One region of the Enterobacter cloacae complex sp. IR5418 genome, then DNA from elsewhere that is predicted to be linked to it. Evidence: predicted binding sites of a transcription regulator. Region 1 holds the regulator's gene; the other holds the start of a gene.
The links. The regulator PhoB, encoded in region 1, activates phosphate uptake and scavenging genes when phosphate is short. The targets are predictions, from matches to a motif close to CTGTCATAAAACTGNCNNAT.

Region 1 (5,436 bases):
TCATGGCTAATCATGCGAACAAAAAAGCACCAGCCGTATAATATTCATTCGCGTTTCGCTTGACTGCAAAGCAAACGGGCCAGCAATCGCTGGCCCGTGGAAAGGTAGCCTGACACACTCGCCGTCAGGCGCGCTTTTTGGCAATTAATCGTTCCGGGATAACGAAACTAAAGCGCGTGCCCTTACCCAGGGTACTTTCGATATTGAGCCGGCTTTCGTGGTGGCTGACGGCATGCTTCACGATAGCCAGCCCCAGTCCGCTCCCGCCGGTCTGCCGCGAGCGCGCCTTATCCACCCGGTAGAACCGTTCGGTGAGACGCGGAAGGTGTTCAGGCCCAATCCCCGGCCCGTTGTCCTCGACGCTAAACTCAGCCCCCGCCAGGGTATGCTGCCAGCGCACCGTAATATGCGTCCCTTTCGGGGTATGATTCACGGCGTTATAGACCAGGTTTGAGATAGCGCTCCGCAACTCATCTTCACTGCCCAGCACTTTCAGCGTGTTATCAACGTCAAAAGCCAGCGTGTGCTGATTATGACTCAGCGTTTGGGCTTCGCGCTCCACCACCCGCAACATCATCGGCACATCAATGATGTCATTTAGCGCCAGCGACGGGGCGGCCTCAATTTTTGAAAGCGTCAGCAGTTGTTTAACCAGCCCTTCCATGCGGAACGTCTGCTCACGCATGGTATGCAGCGCTTTCTCACGCGGCGCCCCCTCAAGCGTTTGCTCCTGCATCATCTCCAGGTAGCCCTGAAGCACCGTCAATGGCGTACGCAGCTCGTGGCTGACGTTAGCAAAGAAGTTGCGGCGAGCGCCCTCAAGCTGGTGCATCTGGGTAACGTCACGTGCCACCATCAGCCACTGGCGATCGCTGTAGGGCATCACGCGGATTTCCAGATGGCGACCGTTATTGAGCTTAAGGTTGTGCGGGCGGGAAAAATCCCGCTTTTTCAGATACAGCGTGAACTCGGGATAACGCAGAAGGTTCAGGATGTTCTGGCCATTATCATCCGGCCAGCGCAGGCCCAGCAGCTGTTGTGCGAGGCCATTACACCAGAAGATCGTCCCTTCTTCTGTTGTCAGGATCACCGCATCCGGCAGCGACTCCGCACCGCTGCGAAAGCGTTTGATCAGGCTTCCCAGCTCGCGACGGCGCTTTTTATTACGCATCTGCATCTGGTGCAGGCCGTAGAGTAGCGGTTCCCAGCTTCCGCTTCCCGGCGGGGGGGTCATACTTCTGTCGACCCATAGCCACCAGGAGAGACGCAGTAAATTCCAGAAATGCCAGACGAGCAATCCCGTCACGGCCACCAGTAAAAACCACGGCAGATAGCCAAAAATAGCCCCCAGAATGAGGGCCGGAATACAACATAAGATCAGTTCAAAGACGAGCCTTTTCCATGACAGACGTTCCAGCACGCGTCACACTCCTGTCATTGTTCAGAAACGGGTCGAGAAACGATAACCCGTGCCGCGGACCGTCTGTACCATGCGATCGTGGCCGCTCAGTTCCAGTGCTTTACGCAGGCGGCGAATATGGACGTCAACCGTTCGGTCTTCGACATAGACGTTAGTTCCCCAGACGTTATTCAGCAACTGTTCGCGGCTGTAAACGCGCTCCGGGTGTGTCATAAAGAAGTGCAGGAGTTTAAATTCGGTTGGCCCCATATCGAGGGGGTTTTCACCGGTCATGACCCGGTGTGAAGTGGGATCCAGACTCAGACCCTGCATCTCAATCACCTCTTCCACCGCCATCGGTGAAATTCGGCGCATCACGGCTTTAATACGCGCCACCAGCTCTTTCGGGGAGAACGGTTTGGTGATGTAATCGTCCGCGCCGGTTTCCAGACCGCGCACGCGATCCTCTTCCTCGCCGCGCGCCGTGAGCATCACCACCGGGATATCGCGGGTCATCGCCTCGCGTTTGATATGCTTGATAAACTGCAATCCGGAACCGCCAGGCAGCATCCAGTCCAGCAGGATCAGATCGGGCCAGGGTTCATTCAGCTGATTCACCGCGCTGTCATAATCTTCCGCTTCAACCGGCTGGAAGCCATTTTGTTCAAGCACGAAGCACACCATTTCACGGATCGGAGCTTCATCTTCTACGACCAGAATACGTCTCGCCATACTTTGCCCTGTCTTATCGTATTTAAGTTACAAGTCTGTGATGCGGCGTCATTATGCGTCAGATTTATGACAGATTTATGAAAAACATTACCACTATAAATGGCAAACTGTTGTTTTATTACAGCGGTTATTTTCCGTTCCCCGAAAGTTTATAATCCTGCTTTCTTATTATTGCCACGGATCTCTTATGCGCATACTTCACACCTCAGACTGGCACCTGGGTCAAAATTTTTACAGCAAAAGCCGCGCCGCGGAACATGACGCGTTCCTGAACTGGCTGCTGGAGACGGCTCAGGCTCATGAGGTGGACGCAATTATTGTGGCGGGCGACATTTTCGATACCGGATCGCCGCCGAGCTATGCGCGTGAGCTGTACAACCGTTTTGTGGTCAACCTCCAGCAAACCGGTTGTCACCTGGTGATTGTCGCCGGAAACCATGACTCCGTGGCGACGCTGAATGAATCCCGCGACATTCTGGCGTTCCTCAATACCACCGTGGTGGCCAGCGCCGGACACGCGCCGCAGATCCTGAAAAAACGCGACGGCACGCCGGGCGCGGTGCTGTGCCCAATCCCGTTTTTACGCCCGCGCGATATCGTGCAAAGCCAGGCCGGTCTGTCCGGCAGCGAAAAACAGCAGCATCTGTTGCAGGCCATCACCCACTATTATCACCAGCAGCATACGCAAGCCTGTGCCCTGCGCGGCGAACAGGCCATTCCGATCATTGCCACCGGACACCTCACCACCGTCGGGGCCAGTAAGAGTGACGCGGTGCGCGAGATCTATATCGGTACGCTGGACGCGTTTCCGGCGCAGAACTTCCCGCCCGCCGACTACATTGCTCTCGGGCATATCCACCGGGCGCAGGTCATCGGCGGCTGCGAGCATATCCGCTACTGTGGCTCCCCTGTTCCGCTCAGTTTCGATGAAACCGGTAAGGCCAAGTCCGTGCATCTGGTGAGCTTCACCGACGGCAAACTCAGCGCCGTCGAGACGCTGGAGGTGCCGGTCACCCAGCCGCTGGCGGTGCTGAAAGGCGATCTTGCCGCGATTACGGAACAGCTTGAGCAATGGCGCGGCGCAGAGCTTGATCCGCCAGTCTGGCTGGATATTGAAATCACCACTGATGAGTACCTGCATGATATGCAGCGAAAAATTCAGGCGCTGACCGAAGATTTGCCGGTAGAGGTGCTGCTGGTGCGCCGCAGCCGCGAACAGCGCGAGAAAATTCTGCTGAGCGCCCAACGTGAAACGCTAAGTGAACTTCGGGCAGAAGAGGTATTCGAGCGGCGGCTGGCGCATGAAGAGATGGACGACGCCAGACGCGTCAGGCTGAACGAGCTGTTTATTCAGACGCTGCACGCCCTCAATGACGAGGAAGAAAACGCATGAAAATTCTGAGCCTGCGTCTGAAAAACCTGAACTCGCTCAAAGGCGAGTGGAAAATTGATTTCACCGCGGAGCCGTTCGCCAGCAACGGGCTGTTTGCCATCACTGGCGCCACCGGCGCGGGGAAAACCACGCTGCTCGACGCCATCTGCCTGGCGCTGTACCACGAAACGCCGCGTCTGAATAAGGTCTCCCAGGCGCAAAACGACCTGATGACGCGCGATACCGCAGAGTGTCTGGCAGAGGTGGAGTTTGAGGTGAAAGGCGTGGCATATCGCGCTTTCTGGAGCCAGAACCGCGCCCGCAACCAGCCGGACGGGAACTTACAGGCACCGCGCGTGGAGCTGGCCCGCTGTGAGGATGGAAAAATCCTGGCGGATAAGGTCACGGATAAGCTGGAACAAACCGCCGCGCTGACCGGGCTGGACTACGGTCGCTTTACCCGTTCGATGTTGCTCTCCCAGGGGCAGTTTGCCGCCTTCCTGAATGCTAAACCGGGCGATCGCGCAGAACTGCTGGAAGAACTGACCGGGACGGAAATTTACGGCCAGATTTCCGCCATGGTTTTTGAAAAACACAAAGTGGCACGCAACGCGCTGGAGAGGTGCGAAGCACAGGCCGCAGGCGTTGTGCTGCTGAGTGAGGAACAGCAGCAGCACTTGCAGCAACGTTTGCAGGCACTTACTGACGAAGAGAAAATCCTGCTGGCACAGCAGCAGAGCCAACAGAAAGATTTTCAGTGGATTACGCGTAACGACGAACTGATACGTGAACAGCAGCGCGCAGCCGCTTCGCAGCAGCAGGTGCAACAGGCACTGACGGACGCCGCGCCCCAACTGGCGAAGCTCCAGCTGGCACAGCCCGCCGCCCAGCTACGTCCCCTGTGGGAGCATCAGCAGGAGCAGACCACCCGCCTTGCGCAGACAACAGCGCGAATTGTTGAAGTAAATACTCGCTTACTCGACAGAGCGGCGCAGCGCTCGCGTATCCGTAACGGTGCGCTACGCAATCGTGAACAGTTGCAGACAGAGCACACGGCACTGACGCAGTGGCTCACCGAACACGATCGTTTTCGTCAGTGGGGGCAGGAAATTGCCGGCTGGCGGGCGCATTTTGCGCAACTGAGTCGCGATAAAAATCAGCTTGCTGCCCAGGCAGCGCGCATGGCTGAACTTCGCCAGAAGCTGGCTGAGATGCCGGAGAGCACGCTTACGCTGACGGCTGAGGATCTCGCGACGGCAATGGAGCAACAGGCGCAATCGCGGGCGCTCCGCCAGCGCCTGACCGCGCTTCACGCTCGCTATCAGCCGCTGCAAAAACGACTGCGACAGAATGCAGAAAGCGTGCAGAAAGCGCAGGCGGAGCAGGTTAAGCTCAATGACACGTTGACCCTGCGGCGTCAGCAGTATAAAGAGAAAAATCAACACATTGCCGACCTGAAAGCGCTCTGTGAGCGTGAAGCGACAATCAAAGATCTTGAGAACTATCGTGCTCAGCTGGAAGCAGGTAAGCCTTGTCCACTCTGCGGTTCACGCGAACACCCGGCGGTCGTCCAGTATCAGGCGCTTGAACTGACCGACAATCAGCGCCGCCGCGACGCGCTGGAGAAGGAGGTTGCCGCGCTAAAAGAGGAAGGATTGCTGGTACTCGGGCAGGTGAATGCGCTGGCCCAACAAATCCAGCGCGAGACAGACGAAGCCCAGACTCTTACTCAGGAAGAGCAAGCACTCACTCAAGAGTGGCTGGAGGTCTGCACATCCCTGAACATAGCCCTGAATATTCAGGATGATATCGCCCCCTGGATGCGCGAACAGGAGCAGTACGAACGCCAGCTTTATCAGTTCAGCCAGCGTCTGACGCTGCAAAACCAGCTCAATGAACAGGAAGGTCAGGCGCGCCAGTACCAGCAGCAGCT
Region 2 (5,436 bases), on a different contig from region 1:
GCAGCCCGGCGGCACGGCAGGCGCACAGCTCCCCCTGACAGGTGCCCATCCCGACGCGCGTACGGCGGCGTAAATCGAGCAGGTTGTTCACCGTCAGGTTTTCCACGGCATATTGCACCTCGCCTGCGGTCACGGCTTCGCATTCGCACACCAGGCTGCGGCTGAGTCGGCCTTCACCGAGCCAGGTCGGCGTGCGGTCGCCGTGGCGGTAAATTGCTGAACCGCGAAGCGGGGCAGGGAGTGAAATGATTTTGTGCAGCGTTTTTTCTGTCGATTGCTGCGAGCCGGGCAGGGCCTGTTCCGCCGTCACGCACGGCATGGTGTTGCCGAGCTTACGGCAGACGGCATCGGTGGCCCACTGGGCCATCAGCCGGTAGGTCATCAGCTTGCCGCCGGTGATGGTGATAAATCCGTCCATGCCGTCACGTTCAGCGTGATCGAGCAGCACGATGCCGCGGCTGACGTTACGCCCGCTCGGATCGTTATCGCTGGCGACGAGGGGACGCACGCCCGCGTAGGCACGCAGAATACGCGTCTGCGCCATCACCGGGGCCAGCTTTTCCCCTTCGCGCAGCAGAATGTCGACCTCTTCGGCGGTGACCCGGTTAACGTCGATATCGCTGTAGTCAACGTGCATTGACGTGGTGCCAATCAGGGAAATGGTGTCGCCCGGCACCAGGATGTCGGCATCGGACGGCTTGCGGCAGCGGTTGATAACATGGTTATTGATGCGGTGATCGAGGATCAGCAGCGAGCCTTTCGCCGGGAACATGCGGATGGATAAATCGGCATATTCCGCGATGCGCTGGCCCCAGATCCCTGCCGCATTGACCACGACGGCGGCATACAGCTCGCGGTGTTCGTTGTACTGCGCATCAAACACGCGCACCCCGCGCACCGTATTACCTTCACGAATAAGCCCGGTGACGTGATGCCCGGTCAGGATCTGTGCGCCATGTTCCCGCGCGTCGAGCATATTGGCGGCGGTCAGGCGGAAGGGATCAACGGTGCCGTCAGGCACTTTCACCGCGCCCAGTAACGCCGGGTTCACGGAGGGTTCAAGACGGCGCGCCTGCGCAGGATCGATCGCTTCAGCCTGAATGCCTGCCGCCGTACAGGCGGTGATAAAGGTTTGCTGAAAGGCGAGGTCATCTTCGGGAAGGGTAATAAACAGGCCGTTGGTGGGTTCAACGCAGTGGCGGGCGATGCGTCTGAGGATCTGGTTTTCAGCGATACACTCGCGCGCGGATTCCGCGTCAGTGACCGCATAGCGCGCACCGCTGTGCAGCAGGCCGTGATTACGCCCCGTTGCGCCGGTGGCGATATCGTGGCGCTCCAGAAGCGTGACGCTCAATCCCCGCAGGGCGCAGTCGCGTGCGATGCCGGCACCCGTTGCGCCACCGCCAATGATAATCACATCGCTGAAGCGTGGATCGTGAATTGTCATTGCCTTTCCTCTATGTTCGTTTTTTAGCATTTAGCCACATTGATCGTGTGGTTTGTTTGATTTCGAACATAAACGCGCGAAATTCGAAAGTGAAACGTGATTTCATGCGCTTTTTTGCGCATTCTGTCATATTTCTGTAACAATCTGTGCGTTGATTCACAGTAACATTCACCGTGATTTCTTAACATCGCCGCCTCTGTAGCCGGGCGCGAGATGCCCGGCCATTTTTGAAAGGCCACGGAGGCTGTTATGCTCAGTATCTTTAAACCTGCGCCACACCGGGCGCGACTGCCAGAGGCAGAGATTGATCCTCTCTACCGCCGTCTGCGTTGGCAAATCTTCCTCGGGATCTTCTTCGGGTATGCGGCGTACTATCTGGTACGTAAAAACTTCGCGCTCGCCATGCCGTACCTGGTGGAACAGGGCTTCTCTCGCGGCGATCTGGGGTTCGCGCTGTCGGGGATCTCCATCGCGTACGGTTTTTCGAAGTTCATTATGGGGTCGGTGTCGGATCGTTCGAATCCGCGCGTGTTCCTCCCTGCCGGTCTGATCCTCGCGGCAGCGGTGATGCTGTTCATGGGCTTTGTGCCGTGGGCAACCTCCAGCATTGCCATTATGTTCGTGCTGCTGTTCCTCTGCGGCTGGTTCCAGGGGATGGGGTGGCCGCCATGCGGACGCACCATGGTCCACTGGTGGTCACAGAAAGAGCGTGGCGGCATTGTATCGGTCTGGAACTGCGCGCATAACGTCGGGGGCGGGCTGCCGCCGCTGCTGTTCCTGCTGGGGATGGCCTGGTTTAACGACTGGCATGCCGCGCTCTATATGCCAGCCTTTGGCGCCATTCTGGTGGCGATTATCGCCTTCGCCCTGATGCGCGACACCCCGCAATCCTGCGGTCTTCCGCCGATCGAAGAGTACAAAAACGACTACCCGGATGATTACAGCGAGAAGCACGAAGAAGAGCTGACGGCAAAGCAGATCTTCATGAAGTACGTGCTGCCAAACAAACTGCTGTGGTACATCGCGGTGGCGAACGTGTTCGTTTACCTGCTGCGCTACGGCATCCTCGACTGGTCCCCGACCTACCTGAAAGAGGTGAAGCACTTCGCGCTGGATAAATCGTCCTGGGCCTACTTCCTGTATGAATACGCGGGCATTCCGGGCACGCTGATCTGCGGCTGGATGTCGGATAAAGTGTTTAAGGGTAACCGTGGGGCAACGGGCGTGTTCTTCATGACGCTGGTGACCATCGCGACGGTCGTTTACTGGCTCAACCCGCCGGGCAATCCGGGTGTGGATATGGCCTGTATGATCGTTATCGGCTTCCTTATTTATGGTCCGGTTATGCTGATCGGTCTGCACGCGCTGGAGCTGGCGCCGAAGAAAGCGGCAGGCACGGCGGCAGGCTTTACCGGTCTGTTTGGCTACCTTGGCGGTTCAGTGGCGGCGAGTGCAATCGTCGGTTACACCGTCGACTTCTTCGGCTGGGACGGCGGCTTTATGGTGATGATCGGCGGAAGCGTGCTGGCGGTTCTGCTGCTGATTGTTGTGATGATCGGTGAAAAACGTCACCACGCCGAAGTGCTGGCGCGTCGTCAGTAAGGAGCATTGCGATGAAATTAAATCAGTTAGCGACAGGCCTGCTGCTGGCGGGCCTGATGACAGGCTCCGCGCTGGCGGCGGATAAAATCGTGATCGCCCACCGCGGCGCCAGCGGCTATCTGCCGGAGCATACGCTGCCGGCGAAGGCGATGGCCTATGCCCAGGGTGCGGATTATCTGGAGCAGGATCTGGTGATGACGAAGGACGACCAGCTGGTCGTCCTGCATGACCACTATCTCGACCGCGTCACGGACGTGGCGGAACGCTTCCCGGATCGCGCCCGTAAAGATGGCCGCTATTACGCCATCGACTTCACGCTGGCGGAGATCCGTTCGCTGAAGTTTACCGAGGGCTTCGAGATAGAGAACGGTAAGAAGGTGCAGGTCTATCCGGGACGCTTCCCGATGGGCAAATCTGACTTCCGTATTCACACCTTCCAGGAGGAGATCGAGTTTGTTCAGGGGCTGAACCACTCGGCCGGGAAAAATATCGGTATTTATCCTGAAATCAAAGCGCCGTGGTTCCACCATCAGGAAGGGAAAGACATTGCCGCGAAGACGCTGGAGGTACTGAAACAGTACGGCTACACCAGCAAGAAGGACAAAGTTTACCTGCAATGTTTTGATGCGGCGGAGCTGAAGCGCATCAAAACCGAGCTGGAGCCGAAGATGGGGATGGATCTCAATCTGGTACAGCTGATTGCCTATACCGACTGGAACGAAACCCAGGAGAAGCAGCCGGACGGGAAGTGGGTGAACTACAACTACGACTGGATGTTTAAGCCGGGCGCGATGAAGCAGATTGCGCAGTATGCCGACGGCATCGGGCCGGATTACCACATGCTGGTGGCGGAAGGCTCAACGCCAGGCCACGTGAAGCTGACGACGATGGTGAAAGAGGCGCATGCGAGCAAGATGCAGGTGCATCCGTATACCGTTCGTGCAGACCAGCTGCCGGAGTATGCGACGGACGTGAATCAGCTTTACGAGGTGTTGTATAACCAGGCGGACGTAGACGGGTTGTTTACGGATTTCCCGGATAAAGCGGTGAGCTTTTTGAAGGATAAACGCTGAAATTGCCGGGTGGCGGCTGCGCCTTACCCGGCCTACGAACTGCGGTTTTGTAGGTCGGGTAAGCGAAGCGCCACCCGACATAATCACATCTCAATCTCAATATCGCCTTTTGCCCGACAGCAGCAGGGCAAAATTTCCCCTTCACTGATAAAGGCCAGCGGTTCGGTCAGCCAGTCCACCTGGCCTGCGACCAGACGGCAGCGGCAGGAGCCGCAATAACCTTCGCGACACTGGTACTCTACCTCCACCTGATGCGCTTCCAGCGCCACCAGCAGGGAAGGGTGCTCTTCCTGGCACAGCACTTCGGTGCCAGAAAGACTCAGCGTTACGCGGCTCATCAGAGCTGGAAGTCGCTCAGGTCGTCGGTGTTGACTTCAGAATCAATCTGACCGACCAGATAAGAACTCACTTCCACTTCCTGCGGCGCAACCTGCACGTTATCGGACACCAGCCAGGTGTTGATCCATGGGATTGGGTTAGAGCGCGTCTGGAACGGCAGATCGAGACCCACAGCCTGCATGCGGATGTTAGTGATGTACTCAACGTACTGGCACAGGATGTCTTTGTTCAGGCCAATCATGGAGCCGTCGCGGAACAGATAGTCTGCCCACTCTTTCTCCTGCTGGGCGGCCTGCACGAACAGGTCGTAGCACTCCTGTTTGCACTCTTCGGCGATTTCCGCCATTTCCGGATCGTCCGTACCGCTGCGCAACAGGTTCAGCATATGCTGGGTGCCGGTCAGGTGCAGGGCTTCATCACGGGCGATCAGGCGGATGATTTTGGCGTTGCCTTCCATCAGCTTGCGCTCGGCAAAGGCGAAGGAGCAGGCGAAACTCACGTAGAAGCGGATTGCTTCCAGCGCGTTAACGCTCATCAGGCACAGGTACAGCTGCTTTTTCAGGGTCCGCAGGTTTACGGTAACGGTTTTGCCGTTCACGTTGTGTGTGCCTTCGCCCAGCAGATGCCAGTAGCTGGTCATCTCGATCAGCTCGTCATAGTAGTGCGCAATGCCTTCGGCGCGCTTCTGGATCTGTTCGTTGGTGACGATATCGTCAAACACCACCGCCGGATCGTTCACGATGTTGCGGATGATGTGGGTGTAAGAGCGGGAGTGGATCGTCTCGGAGAACGCCCAGGTCTCTACCCAGGTTTCCAGCTCGGGAATGGAGATCAGCGGCAGCAGCGCCACGTTCGGACTACGACCCTGAATAGAGTCCAGCAGCGTCTGGTACTTCAGGTTGCTGAGGAAGATATGCTTTTCGTGTTCCGGCAGTGCCTGGAAATCGATACGGTCGCGTGAAACGTCAACTTCTT

Region 2: glpT (glycerol-3-phosphate transporter) is a predicted target of PhoB. The motif match lies at 1,571-1,590, and genes of this name have one in related genera.

What each region holds. Positions count from the first base shown of each region.
Region 1 covers NZ_JBMKHS010000002.1:31,440-36,875, reverse strand. Annotated here, with positions in the region: gene phoR (phosphate regulon sensor histidine kinase PhoR) at 125-1,420, opposite strand; gene phoB (phosphate response regulator transcription factor PhoB) at 1,442-2,131, opposite strand; gene sbcD (exonuclease subunit SbcD) at 2,319-3,524, shown strand; gene sbcC (exonuclease subunit SbcC) at 3,521-5,436, shown strand, end outside.
Region 2 covers NZ_JBMKHS010000001.1:73,713-79,148, reverse strand. Annotated here, with positions in the region: gene glpA (anaerobic glycerol-3-phosphate dehydrogenase subunit A) at 1-1,447, opposite strand, end outside; gene glpT (glycerol-3-phosphate transporter) at 1,697-3,049, shown strand; gene glpQ (glycerophosphodiester phosphodiesterase) at 3,061-4,122, shown strand; gene yfaE (class I ribonucleotide reductase maintenance protein YfaE) at 4,206-4,460, opposite strand; gene nrdB (class Ia ribonucleoside-diphosphate reductase subunit beta) at 4,460-5,436, opposite strand, start outside.